DNA from 4 places in the Bacillus sp. GB_SG_008 genome. Region 1 is predicted to be linked to each of the others. Evidence: predicted binding sites of a transcription regulator. Region 1 holds the regulator's gene; each other region holds the start of a gene.

Region 1 (4,971 bases):
CAACAATACCTTCTTCTACCGCTGCACGAGTTGAGTTAAGTGCATCTTCAATGCGAAGTTTGCGCTCTTTCAATTCAGTTTCAGTTGCCGCACCTACTTTAATTACAGCTACGCCACCTGCTAATTTAGCAAGGCGCTCTTGTAATTTTTCACGATCGAACTCAGAAGTTGTTTCTTCTAACTGCGCACGGATTTGACCAATGCGAGCTTCGATTTGTTCTGTATTTCCTACACCTTCAACAATTGTTGTATTTTCTTTCGTTACAACAATTTTGCTAGCACGTCCTAAAGATGCGATAGTCGCAGATTTTAAGTCGCGTCCTAATTCTTCTGTAATTACTTCACCGCCAGTTAAGATAGCGATATCTTCTAGCATTGCTTTACGACGATCACCGAAGCCAGGAGCTTTAACAGCTACTACGTTGAACGTACCACGAAGTTTATTTACTACTAATGTAGCTAGCGCTTCGCCTTCTACGTCTTCAGAGATGATAAGAAGTGGTTTACCTTGTTGTACCACTTGCTCTAATACTGGTAAGATCTCTTGAATGCTAGAAACCTTTTTATCAGTAATTAAGATAAATGGGTTATCAAGAACGGCTTCCATTTTATCAGAATCAGTAATCATGTAAGGAGAAGCATATCCACGGTCGAACTGCATACCCTCTACTACATCTAATTCTGTTGTGAATCCTTTAGATTCTTCTAATGTAATAACGCCGTCGTTACCAACACGCTCCATTGCTTCTGCAATTAATTTTCCTACTTCTTCGTCATCAGCAGAAATAGCAGCTACTTGTGCGATAGAAGATTTACCTTCGATTGGTTTAGAAATCGTTTTTAATTCTTCAATTGCTGCTACAGTAGCTTTTTCAATACCTTTACGAAGACCCATTGGGTTCGCACCAGCTGTTACGTTCTTTAAACCTTCACGAATCATTGCTTGTGCTAATACAGTTGCAGTTGTCGTTCCGTCACCAGCTACATCATTTGTTTTGCTAGCAACTTCTGCTACTAGTTTTGCACCCATGTTTTCAAATGCATCTTCTAATTCAATTTCTTTTGCAATTGTTACACCGTCATTTGTAATAAGCGGAGAACCGAATTTTTTCTCAAGTACAACGTTACGACCTTTTGGTCCAAGCGTAACTTTTACTGCGTTTGCAAGAGTGTCGACACCGCGAAGCATCGAACGACGTGCTTCTTCACTAAATTTAATATCTTTTGCCATAATATTTGACCCCCTTGAATTTTTAAAGATTTATATAATTAACTGATAACTGCTAAAATGTCGCTTTCACGTAAAATTAAGTATTCTGCACCTTCGTATTTTACTTCAGTACCTGCATATTTTGAGAAGATAATACGATCGCCTACAGCTAACTCTAAAGCAACACGCTCACCATTTTCAAGCACACGACCAGTACCAACTGCCACTACCTTACCCTCTTGTGGTTTTTCTTTTGCAGTGTCTGGTAATACGATACCACTTGCTGTTTTTTCTTCTGCTTGAACAAGTTCAATTACAACGCGATCACCTAATGGCTTTAGCATGAACAATAACCTCCTCAATTTACTATGTAAATTTTATGTTTATTAGCACTCAAACACTTCGAGTGCTAACACACTTATTATAATAAAGAATCTCATTTTCTTTTGCAAGTGAAAAAACGTAATTTTTCGGAAAACTATTTTACATCCTCTTCAGTCTTTCCATAAGCTTCTCTTCTTTACCTGATGGGTAGCGCAATAATATAAATCCTTGGCTTCATGGAAGATCGGCACTGATAGAAGATTCTATTTGATATTCCATCGTTTTTCCCTCTTCTCCTATGTTACAATAAGAAGATGCCATAAGTTGTTTTCTCTATGGATAGAGCATTTTCCTTTTTCATTACAAAAAATTTAAAAAGGAGTTACGAAATTGAAGAGACAATACTGGTGGGTTGTTGTTACATATATTTTAATGCAATTATCAGGTGTAATTGGAGGGTGGCTCCTTTTAAAAAGCGGAATATACAACAATGGAAACAGGAGCTTTCAAGAAGAGGTTCAATTGGCAACTGCACATTGGGGAATAATTAGCTTCTTTGTTGCTCTTATTATTATCCTTTTGATATTACGCAACGATACACAATCAGAAAAATGGGATCGGGAAAAAACAAACATTCCCGCTACAATAGGATGGATTATTTTGGGGGTTTTTCTTGCTTTATTTGCCCAAGTAATTGCTGGCACAATTGAAACACAAATTTTTAAAGTTAAACCTGAATCTGAAAATACACAAAACATTATCGAGATTATAAAAGCTGCTCCATTATTTATGATTGTTTCTTCTATATTCGCTCCCATTCTTGAAGAAATTGTATTTAGAAAGATTCTATTTGGAACACTATATAAACGATATAACTTCTTTATCGCAGCAATTGTGAGTTCACTTATATTTGCTTTAATTCATTTTGACCCTACACATTTATTAGTGTATATTTCCATGGGGCTTGTTTTTTCATTTTTATATGTAAAAACAAAACGGATTATTGTACCTATTATGGCTCATGTTATGATGAATACAAATGTTATGTTAATTACATTTGTACTTCACCCATACATAGAAAAAGCTGAAAAATTGCAAGGATTCATCGGAGGATTTTAAACATGCGAACTTCACCATTTGTTATGGCAACTTTGTATTTTCTTCTTGGGTGTATTTTTACATACTTAGCAATTACAAGTGTTGAAGATACAATTTGGAACTTTTATACAATATTACTCGCTATAATGGCAACAGTCGATTTTAATTTGGCACTTCGCCTTCTTTTTTCTAAACCGAAAAAAGGTAGTATGAAGAAATAATAAAAACGCAGGGAATTCCTGCGTTTTTATTGTGGGTAATTTTTTAAAAAGTACACAAGCGTTTGTAATTCTACCGCTAAATCGATATGATGAATTCGAATATGTTCTAATATATTTAACCTAGCAGGTGTAAAGTTTAAAACACCTTGTATACCAGTATGCGATAAGCGATCTGCTACAGCTTGTGCAACAGAAGCAGGTACTGTTAATATTGCCACTTTTATATCATCGGATAATTTCTCTTCTAATTCATCCAGATGATATACTGGAATTCCTCCGATTTCTTTTCCAACTTTCTCTTCATCAACGTCAAATGCCATCTCAATTTTTGTATTATTATTTTTCGTAAAATTGTAATGTAAGAAAGCTGTCCCTAAATTACCTACCCCTATTAGTGCTACACGCGTTACATCATCTTGATCAAGTGTTTCGCGGAAAAACGACAATAAATAATTTACGTTATAGCCGTATCCCTTTTTCCCTAATGCCCCAAAGTATGAAAAATCTCTTCGAATCGTCGCCGAATCCACTTTCACCGCTTCACTTAATTCTGCAGATGATACGCGTTGCTTACCAGATAACGATAAGTTTTGGATAAATCGATAGTATAGAGGCAATCTTTTGGCAGTCGCCTGCGGAATTTTAGGCTGCTCCATGCAACCCCCTCCTCTCTTCCTATCTGTTCAAGTGATTGAAACATGTACGGAAGTTTAGCATTGAAAGTTTTCCCTGTATAATAGAGAGAGAACTTCTCTATTACGTTCAACTATACACTATTTTTAGTATGATTGAGAAATATAATCATGGCAAAGTTAAGAAATTATTTGAGGTGAAAACATTGATTCTACTACAAGTGAATAACCTTTCCAAGTTATACGCCGCTGAAGTGATTCTTTCAAACATTAAGTTAGAGGTACAGACGCGTGATCGCATTGCACTTGTCGGCCGTAACGGCGCTGGAAAGTCTACATTATTAAAGATTATTGCGGGAGAACTGTCCCATGACAGTGGAGAAATTATTAAACCGAAAGATGTATCTATCGGTTACTTAGCACAGCACACTGGTCTTGAAACATCATTAACCATTTGGGATGAAATGCTAACGGTATTTCTCGACTTGCAACGCATGGAGAAAGAACTCCGAAGGCTAGAACAAGAAATGGGGAAAGAAGAAAATTTCACAAATGTCACTGTACACGAAAGATTGTTAGCAGAGTATGATCGCCTGCAATTAGATTATAAAAATAAAGGCGGCTACCAATACGAAGCTGATATTCGCTCTGTTTTAAGCGGACTTGGCTTTCCTTCTGAGACACACGGAACTACAATCTCCACTTTAAGTGGTGGGCAAAAAACTCGTTTAGCTCTTGGAAAATTATTATTAACAAAACCAGATTTGCTTATTTTGGATGAGCCAACCAACCATTTAGATATCGATACATTAACGTGGCTGGAACAATATTTACAAGGCTATCCTGGTGCTATTTTAATCGTTTCACACGATCGATACTTTCTAGATAAACTCGTAACACAGGTATATGAAATCTCTAATAAACAAAGTCGAAAATACACGGGGAACTACAGTAAGTATTTAGAACTTAAAGCATCGCTATACGAACAAGAGATGAAGCGTTATGAGAAACAGCAAGAAGAAGTCACAAAGTTACAAGACTTCATTCAAAAAAATATCGCCCGCGCTTCCACAACAAAACGGGCACAAAGTCGTCAAAAACAATTAAATCGTATGGAGCTTATGACAAAACCACTCGGTGATACAAAATCTGCTTCTTTCCACTTTGATATCGATAGGCAAAGTGGAAATGATGTACTACAAGTAAAAAATATCACAATTGGTTATAATAACGAGCCAATCATTGAGCACATTCATTTCCAATTAACGAGAGGTGATAGTGTTGCACTTGTAGGTCCAAATGGAATCGGAAAATCCACTTTATTAAAATCTCTTGTGGATAAACTTCGTCCTTTAAACGGCAGTTTTTCATTCGGCTCTAACGTTTCTATTGGATATTATGACCAAGAACAAGCAAACTTAACATCATCAAAACGCGTATTAGATGAACTTTGGGATGATTACCCGCTACAACCAGAAAAAGAAAT
Region 2 (4,971 bases), on a different contig from region 1:
GGATTCCTTTTACAAAAGAATTTATCGTTCCATACTTACTTTGGTTTCCCTATCTATACGGTACTCTAATTTATTACTGCTTTGCTGACCGAAAGCTCTACTACGTTACATTAAGTAGTGTTATATTAGGTGACCTTCTTTCTTTTAGCATTTATTATATGTGGCAAACAACGGTAACACGTCCTGAAGTGATTGGCAATGATGTGTTTGCTAATTTAGTTCGCTTTATTTACAGTATCGATCAACCTGTAAATTGTTTTCCTAGCATTCACGTGCTCACAACATTTGTCATTATGATTACAGCATATAAGAGAAAAAAGCAAAACAAATGGGAATATGGTCTATTAACATTTGTTGGCGCACTCATTATTTTATCTACTTTGTTTACAAAACAGCACGCCTTTATAGATGTAATAACAGGCATCGTAGTAGCAAGCTTTCTTTATGCTGCTATGCAATCTGTATTTGAATTACGTAAACAAAAGGTTAAAGCCCCTGCTGGATGATCGTATAATCTATAAAAACAAAAGCAGACTGCGGCTTCAGTCTGCTTTTCTCTATGTAAAAGGAGCTTTTCAAATTGGTATATTATATGTCACACTCTTACTAATCTTTAAGATTGCGGTACAGTCATGTCGCCAGGTTTAATACGACCTGCTTTTTTCAAAATCATATACAGTATATAAGAAACAGCTACTGGAATTATGATATAAGTAATTACCATCGCTGGAACAACACTTAATCCTTTGCTTGAAATTAAGTTAATTGGTGCGATTAAAGAACTAAGTCCAAGACCCGCAATTTCTTTCCCCGCTGTCATTTGGAATACAAGCGCCGATACAGGACCTACAATTGCACTGGCGACAACAGTTGGTACAAGAATCATCGGGTTCTTAGTAATATTCGGAAGCTGTACTTTCGGTGTACAAAGGGCTTGTGCCAAAATACCGCCTAAATTATTTTCTTTCGCAGAGATAACAGCGAATCCGATAAATTGAGCGACGCATCCTGCAAGTGCAGCACCGCCTGCTACGCCGTCTAGGCTAAGGGCAATCGCTAAAGCTGCTGATGACGCTGGAGAAATTAATAATAAACCCCAAACAACTGAAAGTAAAATAGAAGCAATAAACGGACTGCCTGCTGAGCTATCTTTAATAAATGCTCCAACCGCATTTAAAACCGGGCTAATATTGTGGGATAACCAAATACCAACTAAACCTGAACCTAATATTGCAGCAAACGGAACAAGCATCATATCTAAAGCAGTTTTTCCGCTTAATCGTTTACCGATATAAACTGCTAGTGTTGCTGTTAATAACGCACCAATTGGTTCACCAGTTTTAATCATCAAGCCGGCTGCAGTAATCGAAATTGATCCAGCTCCAATCGCTCCTGCAACCATCGCTGAGAAAATGACAAGTCCATTTGCTCCAAGCATAAAAGCGATTCCTGCTCCAATTGCTGGTGCCATAAGTGATTTTGCAACAACTCCAATTGTAATTAACATAGGAATATCAGCAATTCTTCCTATATTTTCGATGAGCAAACCAATTCCAAGAGATACGAAAATACCTTGTGCAATTCCTGCAGATCCTTTGAATATACGAGGCATGATATATTCCTTCATCTGTTTCACCTTCTTCTAGTTTAGTAACCGATTGTTTTCATGTAGTCGCGTAAAATGTCATTTGATTTTGCAAATCGGCTTTCTTCAGCTTCTGTTAAGTTCAGTTCGACAAGTTCTTTTATACCATCTCTTGTAATGATAGCTGGTACACCTGTGGAAATTTCATACTCACCATATTCACCGTCTAAAACGGCTGATACAGCAATAATACAGTGATCATCATTAAAAATAGAACGTGCAATATAAGCTAACGCATTCCCAATACCGTAATAAGTAGTTCCTTTCCGTTTATAAATTTCCCAACCAGCTTTTGCTGTTTTTTCCACAACTTCATCTAAATCAATTTCACCTAGACGCTCTTTTTGCTCCTCTAAAATTTGCAAGACAGGCTTTCCACCTACTGTTACATGTGACCAAGCAACCATTTGTGAATCGCCATGCTCACCTAATGAGTAACCGTGAATGCTACGAGGGTCAACTTCCAGCATTTCAGATAAAATTGTTCTTAAACGAGAAGAATCTAGTGATGTCCCAGTACCAAGGACGCGATTTCTTGGCAAACCTGATAATTTCCAAACTTGATAAGTAATAATATCAACTGGGTTTGATGCGATTAGGAAGATGCCATCAAATCCGCTCTCCATTACACTTGATACGATACTCTCCATAATTTTCGCACTTGCCCCTAAAGTATCAAGGCGACTTTGACCTGGCTTTGGAGCAGGTCCCGCTGTAATAATAACAATATCCATATCTTTGCAGTCTTCATAAGTTCCTGCATATACTTTTGTTCTTGTATTTGTAAAATTAATGCAGTGTGATAAATCCATTGCTTCGCCGACTGCTCGTTCATGATTCAGATCAATTAACGCTAATTCTTCACAGATTCCTTGATTCACAATAGAATACGCACAGCTTGATCCAACTAATCCAGTACCAATAATCGCAATCTTTCTTGTGTTTCTATTCATGACAATCTCACCTGCTTCTTAGTGTAATTTTCTTTGTGCTGTGTTCTTTACACTTTTTATTATAGAAGTTTTTACCATGGAAACCATGTACAATTTGTGAAATATATCACAAATAATATGGACGTTTTATGTCCCCTTGCATATAATTTCGACAAAGTCACGAACTTTTTACTTTCACAAAAAAACAGGTAACGTCTCAATCACGTCACCCGTTTTAAAAAATTTCTTTTCTTATTGTGCACTTAATTGATTCTTCAACTGCTGAACAATCGTTGGATTAGCAGGAGCTGCTGGTTGATAATAATTCTTTTGTTTTGCGAATTGATACAGATTACGTTGACGCATTTCGTCTTGATTACGAATTTGAATTAACGTTTGATATAATTGATCGTTATTCGTTTGAGCAATGTAATTCGCATAGCCTGTTAAACTTGCATTTAATTCAGCTAAATAATCATTTACCATATCTTTTTCATTCATGTTCTTTACCCCCCTATCCTAGAAAAGACATTAATTGTTGTTTCGTATTTTGTGCATCTTGCACATCTTTTTGCAGCATCTGCTTCAGCTGCGGATCCGTACATGCTTGTGCATACTCTTGTAATTTGTTAATAACTGTTGCATGCCCGCCAATAAGATGACGTAAATTCTCCACTTCAAGCTCGTTTAAATTTTGCATCGTAACAGCCTTCCTTTCTTTGTTCATTCAAGATTTAGTATCTATTTATTTTTAGATTGTATGCACTAAAAAAACCTTAGGATCGCTTCTAAGGTTCCCTCTTATTCATACTCAAGCCGCAAAGCCAACTACATCTGTAATTAACGAAAGAATTAATAACACAACTACTACACCGCCGGCTACTCTTGCTATAGATTTCTTTTGTTGCTCTACACTCGAAACAACATATCGAAAGTATGATATACTACCTAATGCAATAAGAATACATTCCAATGCGATACTAATAGCTGGAAATCGCCACAACTCAAAACCAAGCATAGGTAAGTCTCCGAAATTCCCTGGAAGTAATGGCAAATCAGCACGATGCACAAGTAAATCAAGGATCCAATGACTAAAAACTACCGCTCCAATAACAAAGCCACTTCGTCTTCCCCAAAACTTCATACCCACTATTCCTGCAAAAAAGGCAATACACAGTGCTCCTATTAAAGAGTGTGAATAATCCGCATGAATCACTGCTTCACCATAGCCATTACCACCAATAGGCTCTATTGTCTCTACTCCTAAAACATAAAGCGGCACAAAGATCACGTCCAATAGTTGTGTGCTTAACATGAGAGCCCAAAGCGGTATTTTCGGTGACTTTGCCTTCACTGCTGCAGCTAAGCCAAAATGTCCTGCAAACATTTCACTTCACATCCTTTTGCACTTTCATCTCTAACAAGCCGCAACCTACTGTAAAAAGAAGCATGAACAGCAAAAAATTCATGTTTTCTCTCCCCTTATTTATTCTTTTATTACATGTAGCCCTTTAATAAACGTTTCCAGTAATAAATGTAAACTCACATCTAAATCCAGCGGCAATCCAAATCCACCTTGCTGTTCAATCGACGCAAATCCGTGACAAATACTTCTTAATCCACGCGTCGCATGGAGTGCTTTTTCACCCTCTAAACCATAGTGTTGTAAAACATGAAGGCAAAGCTCTACAATTCCATCTCCTGCTTGTTGTACTTCTTCATCTCGTAAAAAAGTTGCTTCATACAATCCAGGATGTTTTCGGACAAACGACACGTACGCTTCTCCTAATGCATGAATTGCTTCATCCATACTTTTACCCTCTACCGCCTCTTTCAGCTCCTCATGCAGCTGCTCTATTCCATAAACACCAAGGTTTTTTCGTACGTCTTGTAAACCTTTCACATGATTATATAGAGAGGGAGAGCGTATCCCTAGCCTTTGCGATAATGACGCTAATGTTACTTCTTGCATTCCGTTTACATCTGCGATTTCTGCTGCTGTATCGATGATTTTCTGTAATGTAAGCCCTATTCTCGGTGACATAAATTAACCTTCTTTCATGCTTTCTATATTTCGCTTTGCTTCCTCAATCGCACGGTCTATTGCCGCGGCTGGATCCTTTATCATTTTTCCATGTCCTGCTGCAAGTAAGGAAGACCCATATTCTCTTAATCTCTCTGCACTCTGTAATGCTACTTCTTTACTCCACGTTGCCATCGCAGGAAACGGGAACCAAAATTTCATTTGTCCTGAAACGGCAGTGCCTCCTCTTGTTTGAAATGCATCTCCGACAATAAGAGTGTTATTTCGCGTATCAAGAAACGACATGGAACCTGGTGTATGTCCCGGTGTCATAATCGCAAGAAGCGATCCAATTCGATCTCCATCTTCTA
Region 3 (4,971 bases), on a different contig from region 1:
TCTAGCAAGACCTTTGCCTATTAACGGCAGAGGTCTTTTTTGTGTTCTTTTTGAAATTTCTCTGCCATTGGTAGAGCTTATTTTGGGGAAGCTAAACAATGGGGAATTTTCTTCTTTTGTTTAGCACATATACAAACGAGAGGAGAATGTAAATGGATCTATCTTTATTATTGGAGTATGGTTGGGTATTACTTATTTTAGTTGTTTTGGAGGGAATTTTAGCAGCAGATAACGCACTCGTCCTTGCTATTATGGTAAAACATTTACCTGAAGAAAGACGTAAAAAAGCCTTATTTTATGGGCTTGCAGGAGCCTTTGTATTTCGCTTTGGATCGCTGTTTATAATTTCATTTCTTGTCGATGTATGGCAAGTACAAGCGATTGGTGCCATCTATTTAATGTTTATTGCTGGTAACCATCTTGTAAAAACTTATGTAAAAAAGAATGCAGCACACGAAGAAACAGAGAAAAAAGAGACAGAGAAAAAACAAGAAAACTTTTGGTGGACTGTATTTAAAGTAGAGGTTGCTGATATTGCGTTTGCTATTGACTCTATTTTAGCGGCTGTTGCATTAGCTGTGACATTACCGAAAACAAATCTTGGTACGATTGGTAGCCTCGATACAGCACAGTTTTTCGTTATTTTCGCAGGTGGTATGATTGGATTAATCATTATGCGCTTTGCCGCATCTGCTTTCGTAAACTTACTGAAACGTAAACCTGGGTTGGAAACTGCTGCATTCACGATTGTAGGTTGGGTTGGTGTGAAATTAGCGGTTCATACGTTGGCTCACCCTGCATTAGGTGTGATTCCACATGAATTCCCAGAATCAGCTACTTGGAAAATTATATTTTGGACTGTATTGCTTGGAATTGGTACATGTGGCTGGTTCTTATCAAAAGAAACAACGCCAAATGTACAACAAGATTCGAAAAAATATAACGAAAAAGCGCTGTAATTTCAGCGCTTTTTCCTTTTTCTTTGAAAATGACCGAACTTTCTTAATCATTGAAAACACACTATATTATATAACATAAATGTTAACGCTTTCATTAAAATCATGTCCTTTTTGTGAAATATTGCACAAACTTATTGAAAGTATGAACAAATACGTGTACTTTATTCATATCAAGAGTATTTATAAACGATGGATTAAAGGAGCGTAATGACTTATGCTAGAACAAGGAGTAGCTTACCTTGTGCAGCTTGCAAAGAAGAAAAAACAAATGCTAGATAACAATCCAATGCAATATTTTCTTCGTGCTGCACTTGCTGGTATCTATATTGGTTTTGTTATTGTACTATGTTTTAAATTAGGGAATTTCTTTCATGATGCACATTCACCCGCAACTTATTTAGCATCTTCCATGTTTTTTGGAATCGCACTCATTTTAATTCTTTATGGCGGTGCTGAATTATTTACAGGAAATACAATGTATTTCACAGTTGCAACTTTGCGAAAAGAGACAACGATTGGTGATACATTACGTAACTGGGGTGCTTGTTATGCAGGTAACTTAGTAGGGGCAATATTTTTTGCAGCACTCTTCTATGCGACTGGTATTTTTGAAACGATTAGTCACAATCACTTATTAAATGAAGTTGTCGGAGGAAAGATGGGCGCATCAACAATGCATCTATTTTTTAAAGGTATTTTATGTAACTGGCTCGTTTGTCTTGCATGTTTCCTTCCTTCTCAAGTAAAGGGAGATACAGCAAAAATACTTACGATAATGCTTATTGTCTTTACATTTTTCTTATCTGGATATGAACATAGCATCGCAAATCTATCACTATTTACAATTGCTTTAGTATCACCACACCCTGATACAATTTCTTTTGCGGGTGCAATTCATAACTTAATTCCAGTTACAATTGGGAATATTATTGGCGGATCGGTGTTTGTCGGCATGGTCTATCATTATTTGACTATAACAAAAAGTAACCCAGAATCTACAGAAGATGGAATCATTTCCACACAAACTGAAGAAATTATTCCATTACAAGTACATGTAAAATAAAATTTTAATCAGTGGAAGGTCTTCATTCCCCACTGATTATTAGCTGAACTACTCAAGCACATACCAGCAGTTATCCCCTACTACCTTCTTTACTTTCGCTGAATTTTGAGGTAGGGGTATTACTGATGAACATCAAAAATATGCATTCCAATCAACTTGGAATGCATATTTTTTAATAACTCCCGACGCATTTTATTATAATAGACGCAGAAATTTCTCCTGATTCTTTTCCTTTTTGTATTCGATTTAACATATAATGTTGTCCAATCGTATCATTCGTATGTAAATGAATTTTCTCTACATGTAAGCCTTCCTTACAAAATATATCTATGAAATACAATCCGTTTTTTTGCCGCAATCCCATATTATAATCGAGCGATAACGTATGTACCCTATTATTCCGAACAAAATTCAGCGCCTGCTCGACTGTGGTAGCTAGCATAAAGCCAGCTGGACACGGCCTTTGATCATCCATATATACGTTCATCTAATCCCTCCTCTACATACACATACTATATGAACATACTGTTCCAAGCGCAATAAATGGTGCAAAAGGAAGCGGTTCTTTATAAGTCATGCGCCGAATAATAACAGAAATAGTAAGAAAGCAAAGACCAAATAATGAAGAGAAACAAAGTGACAGTAGTATTGCTTTTGTTCCAACTACAAATCCAAGTAAAATGAGCAATTTTACATCTCCACCGCCAATACCTGCTGGATGAATTACTTGAATAATATATAAGAACACAAACATAACCGCTGCTCCCAGTAATCCATCCCACCATGGGGAAAGTGGTATAAAAAAACGCTCTATTACAAATAGCCCTGCAAAAAAGAATAAAATACGATTTGGAATTACCATATAGAGAAGATCTGTGATGGTAACAATGAAAAGAAGTGATAATAGAGTCCAAACAATAATAAGCTGCTCACTAGGACCGATAAAATACGCTGTAAAGAAAAACGATATACCTGCAATACCCTCAAATAGCGGATGAAAAGGTGAGATTTTTATATCACAATGTGTGCACCGTCCTTTTTGTATACAAAATGATACAATAGGAATCAACTCTTTTACTTGTAATACATAATGACAATGCGAACAGTGTGAGCGCGGTTTTATAATGGAATAACCGAGTGGAATACGATAGGCAACGACTTGATAAAAAGAACCTAGTATCAAGCCAACGAAAAAAGCATATGCATAAAATAGCATTTCGCCATCTCCTTTCGCACCTAATATAGCAAAAAAGTTGAACATGTTGTATTTTCAAAAACTTATCTTTATCTATAAAAAAACAGACCTTTACTAGGCCTGTTTTTCCATTTATACAACAAAATAAAATGCTTTTAATGGTCCATGTACACCAACGACAAGGTTCATTTCAATGTCAGCAGAGTTACTTGGTCCTGTAATAAAGTTAATACAAGAAGCTGGTGCTTCCCCATTTTCTACACGTGTATTTAAATCATGTACCGCTTGTGTAATACGCGGTACTAATGTTTCACGTGGAATAATAGCTACGTAAATAGTTGGCAAGAAGTGTAGTGAACGCCCTCTTCCTTTATGACTTTGCACTACAATTGTACCAGATTCCGCTAACGTATAATCACTAAACGAAATTCCGATATTTGCTTTTTCCGCTAACTTCATGTTTTCATCTTTCTTCTCGGGATCCCAAGTATTCACTTCTACGTTTTCGCCTGGAAGTTCCGCTCCAAACAGTTGTTGTAATCCATACTCTTCAAAACGATCATCTTGAGATAACATAATTGGCCCGCCGCCATTTTCTGTGATAACTTTCTTGATCGCTGCACTTAATTCATCTCTATTCGTTTCAATGACAGTCGTATGAATGTTGTTACATTGTTTCTTAAATACTTCTAATAGTTCTTCTTGTGAGTAATCGTTTAACGTCTCTAAATTCACATTATTTTTCCATTTAGGGCGCTGTACACCTTCTGTTTTACGCTCACGTCCAAGTTGTTTTGCGACATTCTCTAAAAATGAATCACGATTTTGAATCGTTCCTGCCATTAGTTATTCCCGCCTTTCTTATGCTCTTTATACCAATCACGGAACCTTTCTTTGCTTGGAGCTGGGAATTCGCGAATCTCCGTCCAATTTTTAAGCGGTCCCACACCTTTAGAAACGCGGTTTCCAGATGTGAATGGGCTCATTGCAGCCGGCGCCATTTTAGATCCCATTTTGTATAAAGCAGCAGAAGAAGCACCCATACTAAACATCTTCATCGCAAGCTTTTCTGCAAGCGGTGCACGTCCTTCTTTTTCCACAATTACTTGACGATGTTTTAATAACAAGTCATGTAATGGAATTTTTACCGGACAAGCTTCTGTACATGCTCCGCATAAACTAGACGCATATGGAAGTTCTTTATAATCATCATATCCACCTAAAAGCGGTGTTAATACCGCACCAATTGGACCTGAATAAATTGATCCGTAAGAGTGACCACCAACATGACGATATACAGGACATACATTCACACATGCCGCACAGCGAATACATTGCAGCACTTGACGGAATTCAGAACCTAAAATTTCAGAACGACCATTATCTACAACAACTAAATGGAACTCTTCAGGTCCATCTACTTCGTCTTCTTGAATTGGTCCTGCTACTGTTACATAACTTGTTAGCTTTTGACCAACAGCACTACGGCAAAGTAAACCAACAAGAACATCAAGCTCTTCCATTGTTGGAACCATACGTTCCATACCCATTACTGCAATTTGCGTTTTCGGGATAGACATCACAAGGTCTGCGTTACCTTCATTTGTTACTAAACAAAGAGAACCTGTATTAGCAACTGCAAAGTTACATCCTGTTACGCCAATTTCTGCATCCATAAATTTTTCACGAAGAATTTTACGAACGAATTTCGTCATTTCATATGGATCATCAGAGTTTTCATATCCTAATTTTTC
Region 4 (4,971 bases), on a different contig from region 1:
ATGGAGAATTCTCCAAAAACGATTATTAGGATTGGCGAAGTGATGCCCTGTTTCACTTGAGCGAATGCTTGGATTAAAGCCGACAAACAAAATTTTTAACCCTTTTTTAATATGATCATTAACTGGTTTCAAGAATACACAGCCTCCTTATATGGAATACAAACTGATAAAGTTTTTTTATTTTACCACAACCCTTTTAGTTTCTTCTCAGTGTGTTGGATTAAACTGTCTATAGAAAGATGTAAGGGGGAAGTTTAAGTGAATCAAAAACGAACAAAATTCATGATGCTTCTGGTTGCTATCTTAACGGTATTTTCGATTACACACAAAGTATTTTAGACTATAAAATATTGGACTGTTAAAAAAGTTATAGACTGAAAAAGTGTTTTTATCATTCGTGTTTTTAGAGATAGATTTAGGCTGTTCTAAGGATAGACATATCAGGATGTGAATTCTTGAATTTAAACAAAGACATTGAAATATTTTCAAAAAGGCTGAGCATAAACCAGATTTTTTCTGATTTATGTCTCAGCCTCTTTTGGCATCTTTATGTTTATTCCACTATGGCCTGTTCACTTTGCTCCATACCTCTAATGGATTCAGCTACTTTAACCATCATGGAACATTCGACTCTCTTACGGAAGATGTCACAACTGAAGTCGTAAGTTCCATTGAGGGAGCCGGTTGCATGCAGCGCATTGGCAGGGCAGCCGCCACTGCAGTAGAGTTTCGCCCAGCAGTCTTGGCATTCCGGCTTCGAGTAGCAGTTGTTTTCTTTAAATTGGCATTGCGTTTCTGGTTTTGTAATTCCATCCCAGATGTTTCCCATGCTGTACTCTTCATCGCCGACGAACTGGTGGCAAGGGAAGAGTTCGCCCCATGGTGTGACAGCGAGATATTCCGTTCCTGAGCCGCAGCCGGAAATTCTCTTTTGGATGCAAGGACCTTCTGAGAGGTCAAGCATGTAATGATAGAAGGTGAAGCCATTCCCTTCTTCCGCGCGCTTTAGCATTTCTTTGGCGAGAATTTCGTACTGGTTATAAATCTCTGGGAGGTCCTCATCAGTGAGCGCATATGGTTCACGTGGATCACAGATGACTGGTTCCATCGAGAGCTTGTCGAAACCAAGATCTGCAATGTGAAAAATATCATTGGTGAAGTCGACATTGTTGCGAGTGTAGGTTCCACGTACATAGTATTCTTTGTCTCCACGCTTTTCGAGGAATTCCTGGAATTTCGGAACGATATAATCGTAGCTTCCTTTTCCGGTGACGGTTTTGCGAAGGTGATCATGAACCTCTTTTCTTCCATCAAGACTTAGTACTACATTGTACATTTCCTCGTTCAAGAAATCGGTGATCTCATCGCTCAGCAGCATGCCATTCGTAGTGAAGGTGAAGCGAAAAGTCTTTTTGTGCTCTTTTTCTTTGCTTCTTGCGTAAGCGACAATCTGTTTGACAACCTTCCATGCCATGAGTGGTTCTCCACCGAAGAAGTCGACGTCGAGGTTTCGGTGATGACCGGAGTTTTCTAATAGGTAATCGATGGCTCTTTGTCCAACCTCATAGCTCATGATTGCTCTGTTTCCGTTATATTTTCCTTGGCTGGCGAAGCAGTATTCGCATGATAGGTTACAGGTATGCGCGACATTGAGGCAGAGAGCCTTTACATAAGTTTGACGATTTCTCAAATCGATTGAGAGGTCCTTAAATTCATCCTCAGTAAAGAGTTGTCCATCATTTTTTAGCTCTTCGACATCCGCGATTGTTTCGCGAATGTCCCCCTCGGAGATGTTGGAATCATATTTGTACTTCTCCAGCATCATTGTCACGATTTCTTCTGCAGGAGTATTCTCATAAAGCCCGATGATTTCATAGGCGAGGTCATCGACAACATGCACCGATCCACTATAGGTGTCCAGCACGATGTTGTATCCATTTAATTTATATTGATGAATCATACTTAATAATCAAACTCCTTTTGTCCATAAAGTGAAACTTCTATTAGCGGGATAAAAATTGCCGCCCATCTGGAAAGCAGTTGGGCGGTACATTTCTTATTTCCTATCTGCTCATTGTGTTTTCACACTTCTGATTTGCAACTCCGCAAGACGTTTTGCAAGCTGATTGGCAAGATGTTTGGCATGCACCGCATCCACCGTGTTTTGCGGTATCCTTCAGTTTACGAGTGCTCAGTGTTACGATTCTTTTCATAACGCACAACTCCTTTTTAAAATGTTTTTTGAAGAAATAAGAGTTAAATAATGTGAAACTTTTCACATTAAGAAGTAATATTTGTGAATAATTTCACAATGAAGGTCAAAACTTGTGAATCCTTTCACATTAATTCCAACAATAATTTTAACAACACCGCGGGTTCACGTCAATCATTCCTGATGTCTTGATACTGCGGAAAATCCACTTGATTTCGTTTCTACTTTTTCTTCATCACGATTTGAAGAATTTCGAGAGTGCGTAACGTTCGCATGTAATTATGATTTGGGATTCCCTGTTATAATAAAAAATTCGTCCTTTCTTAAGAAAGGACGAATTTTTTTAGGTATCTATCCTTGAATATTTATGAGTTTTGCTATTGCGGAACATGTGTTTCGTACTTCCGCTGTAATTCCTTCAACTCCTCCATCAAATTCTCCCCAATCGTAGGAGCAAGTTGGTCGTATATAGGTGATAGTGTCTTTTCCCATTCTTTTCGTTGTTCGTCGTTTAATTCATGAATTTGAATTGATGAGTTTTGTTTCATGAGTTCAAGTTGTTCTTTGTTCATTTGAATGGATTGTTGATTATTCCAAGCAGTCGTTTCTTCCATTGCTTCCATTAGTGTTTGCTTTGTTTTTTTCGTTTGTTTGTCCCAGGTTTTTTGATCCATCATGACAACATATCCTAAATACCCATGGTTAGTAATTGTCAAATAGTTTTGGACGTTATAGAATTTTTTAGAGTAGATATTTGAAATGGTATTTTCTTCGCCATCAACTTTTCCTGATTCAATTAATTGATATGTAGAGTTAAATGAATCAGGATATGTGTGAACTTTTAATAAATCAAATTGGGACTTGATTACATTACTTTGCATGATGCGAAAAGATTGTCCCTTTATATCTTCGGGTGTATAAATGGGTCCTTTATTTGAAGTGATTTGTTTAAAGCCGTTGGACCAGTGGGCAAGCCCTTTTATTCCATCTTTTTGTAAGGATTGAAGTAATTGTTCCCCAATTTTTCCGTTTAGGCCTTCTTGTAAGGCTTCATAACTTGAAAAAGCAAATGGTAAATCAAGTACGCCCCATTCAGGGGAGAACGCTCCAAGTTTTGATGTAGAGGGAGCAATAATTTGTACTTGCCCAGATTTTAAAGCACGAAATTCTTCTATATCAGAATATAAACTTCCATTAGGGAAGACTTCTATTTTTATTTTACCATTTGATTTTTCATCAACGAGTTCAGCAAATTTGTTGGCAGCACGTCCTTTTGGTGTGTTTTCGGCTACAACATGGCTAAATTTAAAGACGATTTGGTCTTCTAGTCCCTCTTGTTCATCATCGTATGAGAGTGTATTTTGAGAAAAATAACCCTGATATTTAATAAATAAAGCGCTTGCAATTAAAGTGATGAAAAGGAGTATAAAAGTAGCTGCTTTTTTCATCTTAGTTCTCCTTTTGAGGTTGTTATTGTAAGCATATCGAGAAGATTTCTATTCGTAAAGATGCTTTTTGAGGAAAGGAGGGCCAAAAGTGAGGAAATTACCAATCCGTTGGAAAATTACGATTCTTTCTTATGCAGTAGTTATATTTTCGCTCATGATTAGTGGAGGGGTTATAATCGCAAATATTCAACAAAAAGAAGAGAAAGAATTAAGAATTAGATCTATGAATACAGCGCGAACGGTAGCAGAAATGTCAGATGTAAAGAGGGCTCTTCAAGAAACAAATGGATGGGTTACATTAAATCCTGTTATTGAAAAGATTAGAGTAATTAATGAAACAGATTATATTGTAGTTATGAATATGGAACGAGTTCGATACTCGCATCCTGTGAAAGAAATGATCGGGAAACCTTCAAAAGGAGCAGATGAAGAACCTGCATTTGCAGAACATATTTATTTTTCAAAAGCAAAGGGAGAAATAGGTACTGTAATTCGTGCGTTTATGCCCATTAAAGATCAAGACTTAAACCAAATCGGTGTTGTCGTTGTGGGAAACAAAATACCAAGCTTTTGGGGGATTATGGTTGAATTACGAGGAGAAATTCTTTTTATAGTCATATTAACTTTAATATTTGGATTGATAGGTTCATTAATGCTCGCTAATCATATAAAAAAACAAATGTTTCAGTTAGAGCCATATGAAATTAAACGGATATTTGAAGAAAGGACAGCAACCTTCCATTCCATGAATGAGGGTGTGATTGCGATTGATAATCAAGAAATTATTACGGTTTTCAACGAGAAAGCAAAGCAAGTTTTTCATGTAGATGGAGATGTTGTAGGAAAGCCTATTCGTAAAGTATTACAGGATACAAGGCTTCCAGAAATCGTGGAGAAAAATCAGGCAGTATACAATGAAGAGATAAAAGTCAGCGGGCAGGTTATTTTAAGTAATCGTATCCCTATTAAGAAGGGGAAGGAATTAATTGGAGCTGTGGCAATTTTCCAAGATCGTACCGAAGTAACAAAGCTTGCGGAAGAATTAACTGGAGTGAAGAACTTTGTAGAGGCATTGCGTGTGCAAAGTCATGAGCATATGAATAAGCTTCATACAATAGCAGGTTTAATTCAGCTCGGTAAAGCTGATAAGGCATTACAACTTGCATATAACACTTCAGAAGAACAGGAAAATGTAACAAATTTTTTAAATGAGACAATTAAAAATGATGCCGTTGCAGGTCTGCTTTTAAGTAAGGTTAGTAGAGGAAAAGAGCTTGGAATTCAAGTGGTTATTGATCAAAATAATTATTT

Evidence for each region. The regulator Rex, encoded in region 1, represses fermentation and respiration genes when NADH is low (regulators of the CRP and FNR family bind a similar motif). The targets are predictions, from matches to a motif close to TTGTGAAATATTTCACAA.
Region 2: ACTDJC_RS07220 (L-lactate dehydrogenase) is a predicted target of Rex. The motif match lies at 2,693-2,710, and genes of this name have one in related genera.
Region 3: ACTDJC_RS09945 (formate/nitrite transporter family protein) is a predicted target of Rex. The motif match lies at 1,071-1,088, and genes of this name have one in related genera.
Region 4: scfA (six-cysteine ranthipeptide SCIFF) is a predicted target of Rex. The motif match lies at 2,295-2,312, and genes of this name have one in related genera.

Annotation. Positions count from the first base shown of each region.
Region 1 is NZ_JBPZSK010000017.1:9,414-14,384, forward strand. It holds gene groL (chaperonin GroEL) at 1-1,231, opposite strand, end outside; gene groES (co-chaperone GroES) at 1,270-1,554, opposite strand; gene ACTDJC_RS22020 (CPBP family intramembrane glutamic endopeptidase) at 1,925-2,653, shown strand; gene ACTDJC_RS22025 (YdiK family protein) at 2,656-2,853, shown strand; gene ACTDJC_RS22030 (redox-sensing transcriptional repressor Rex) at 2,880-3,509, opposite strand; gene ACTDJC_RS22035 (ABC-F family ATP-binding cassette domain-containing protein) at 3,692-4,971, shown strand, end outside.
Region 2 is NZ_JBPZSK010000002.1:442,515-447,485, reverse strand. It holds gene ACTDJC_RS07230 (phosphatase PAP2 family protein) at 1-506, shown strand, start outside; gene ACTDJC_RS07225 (PTS transporter subunit IIC) at 614-1,627, opposite strand; gene ACTDJC_RS07220 (L-lactate dehydrogenase) at 1,648-2,598, opposite strand; gene ACTDJC_RS07215 (spore coat protein) at 2,830-3,078, opposite strand; gene ACTDJC_RS07210 (hypothetical protein) at 3,092-3,277, opposite strand; gene ACTDJC_RS07205 (permease) at 3,389-3,964, opposite strand; gene ACTDJC_RS07200 (TetR/AcrR family transcriptional regulator) at 4,064-4,621, opposite strand; gene ACTDJC_RS07195 (MBL fold metallo-hydrolase) at 4,625-4,971, opposite strand, start outside.
Region 3 is NZ_JBPZSK010000003.1:426,718-431,688, forward strand. It holds yybP-ykoY riboswitch at 1-66, shown strand, start outside; gene ACTDJC_RS09940 (TerC family protein) at 153-959, shown strand; gene ACTDJC_RS09945 (formate/nitrite transporter family protein) at 1,174-2,022, shown strand; gene ACTDJC_RS09950 (cyclic-phosphate processing receiver domain-containing protein) at 2,195-2,509, opposite strand; gene ACTDJC_RS09955 (prepilin peptidase) at 2,522-3,238, opposite strand; gene ACTDJC_RS09960 (LutC/YkgG family protein) at 3,350-4,060, opposite strand; gene ACTDJC_RS09965 (LutB/LldF family L-lactate oxidation iron-sulfur protein) at 4,060-4,971, opposite strand, start outside.
Region 4 is NZ_JBPZSK010000014.1:16,129-21,099, forward strand. It holds gene mug (G/U mismatch-specific DNA glycosylase) at 1-132, opposite strand, end outside; gene scfB (thioether cross-link-forming SCIFF peptide maturase) at 554-1,960, opposite strand; gene scfA (six-cysteine ranthipeptide SCIFF) at 2,064-2,213, opposite strand; gene ACTDJC_RS21450 (TRAP transporter substrate-binding protein) at 2,590-3,660, opposite strand; gene ACTDJC_RS21455 (ATP-binding protein) at 3,749-4,971, shown strand, end outside.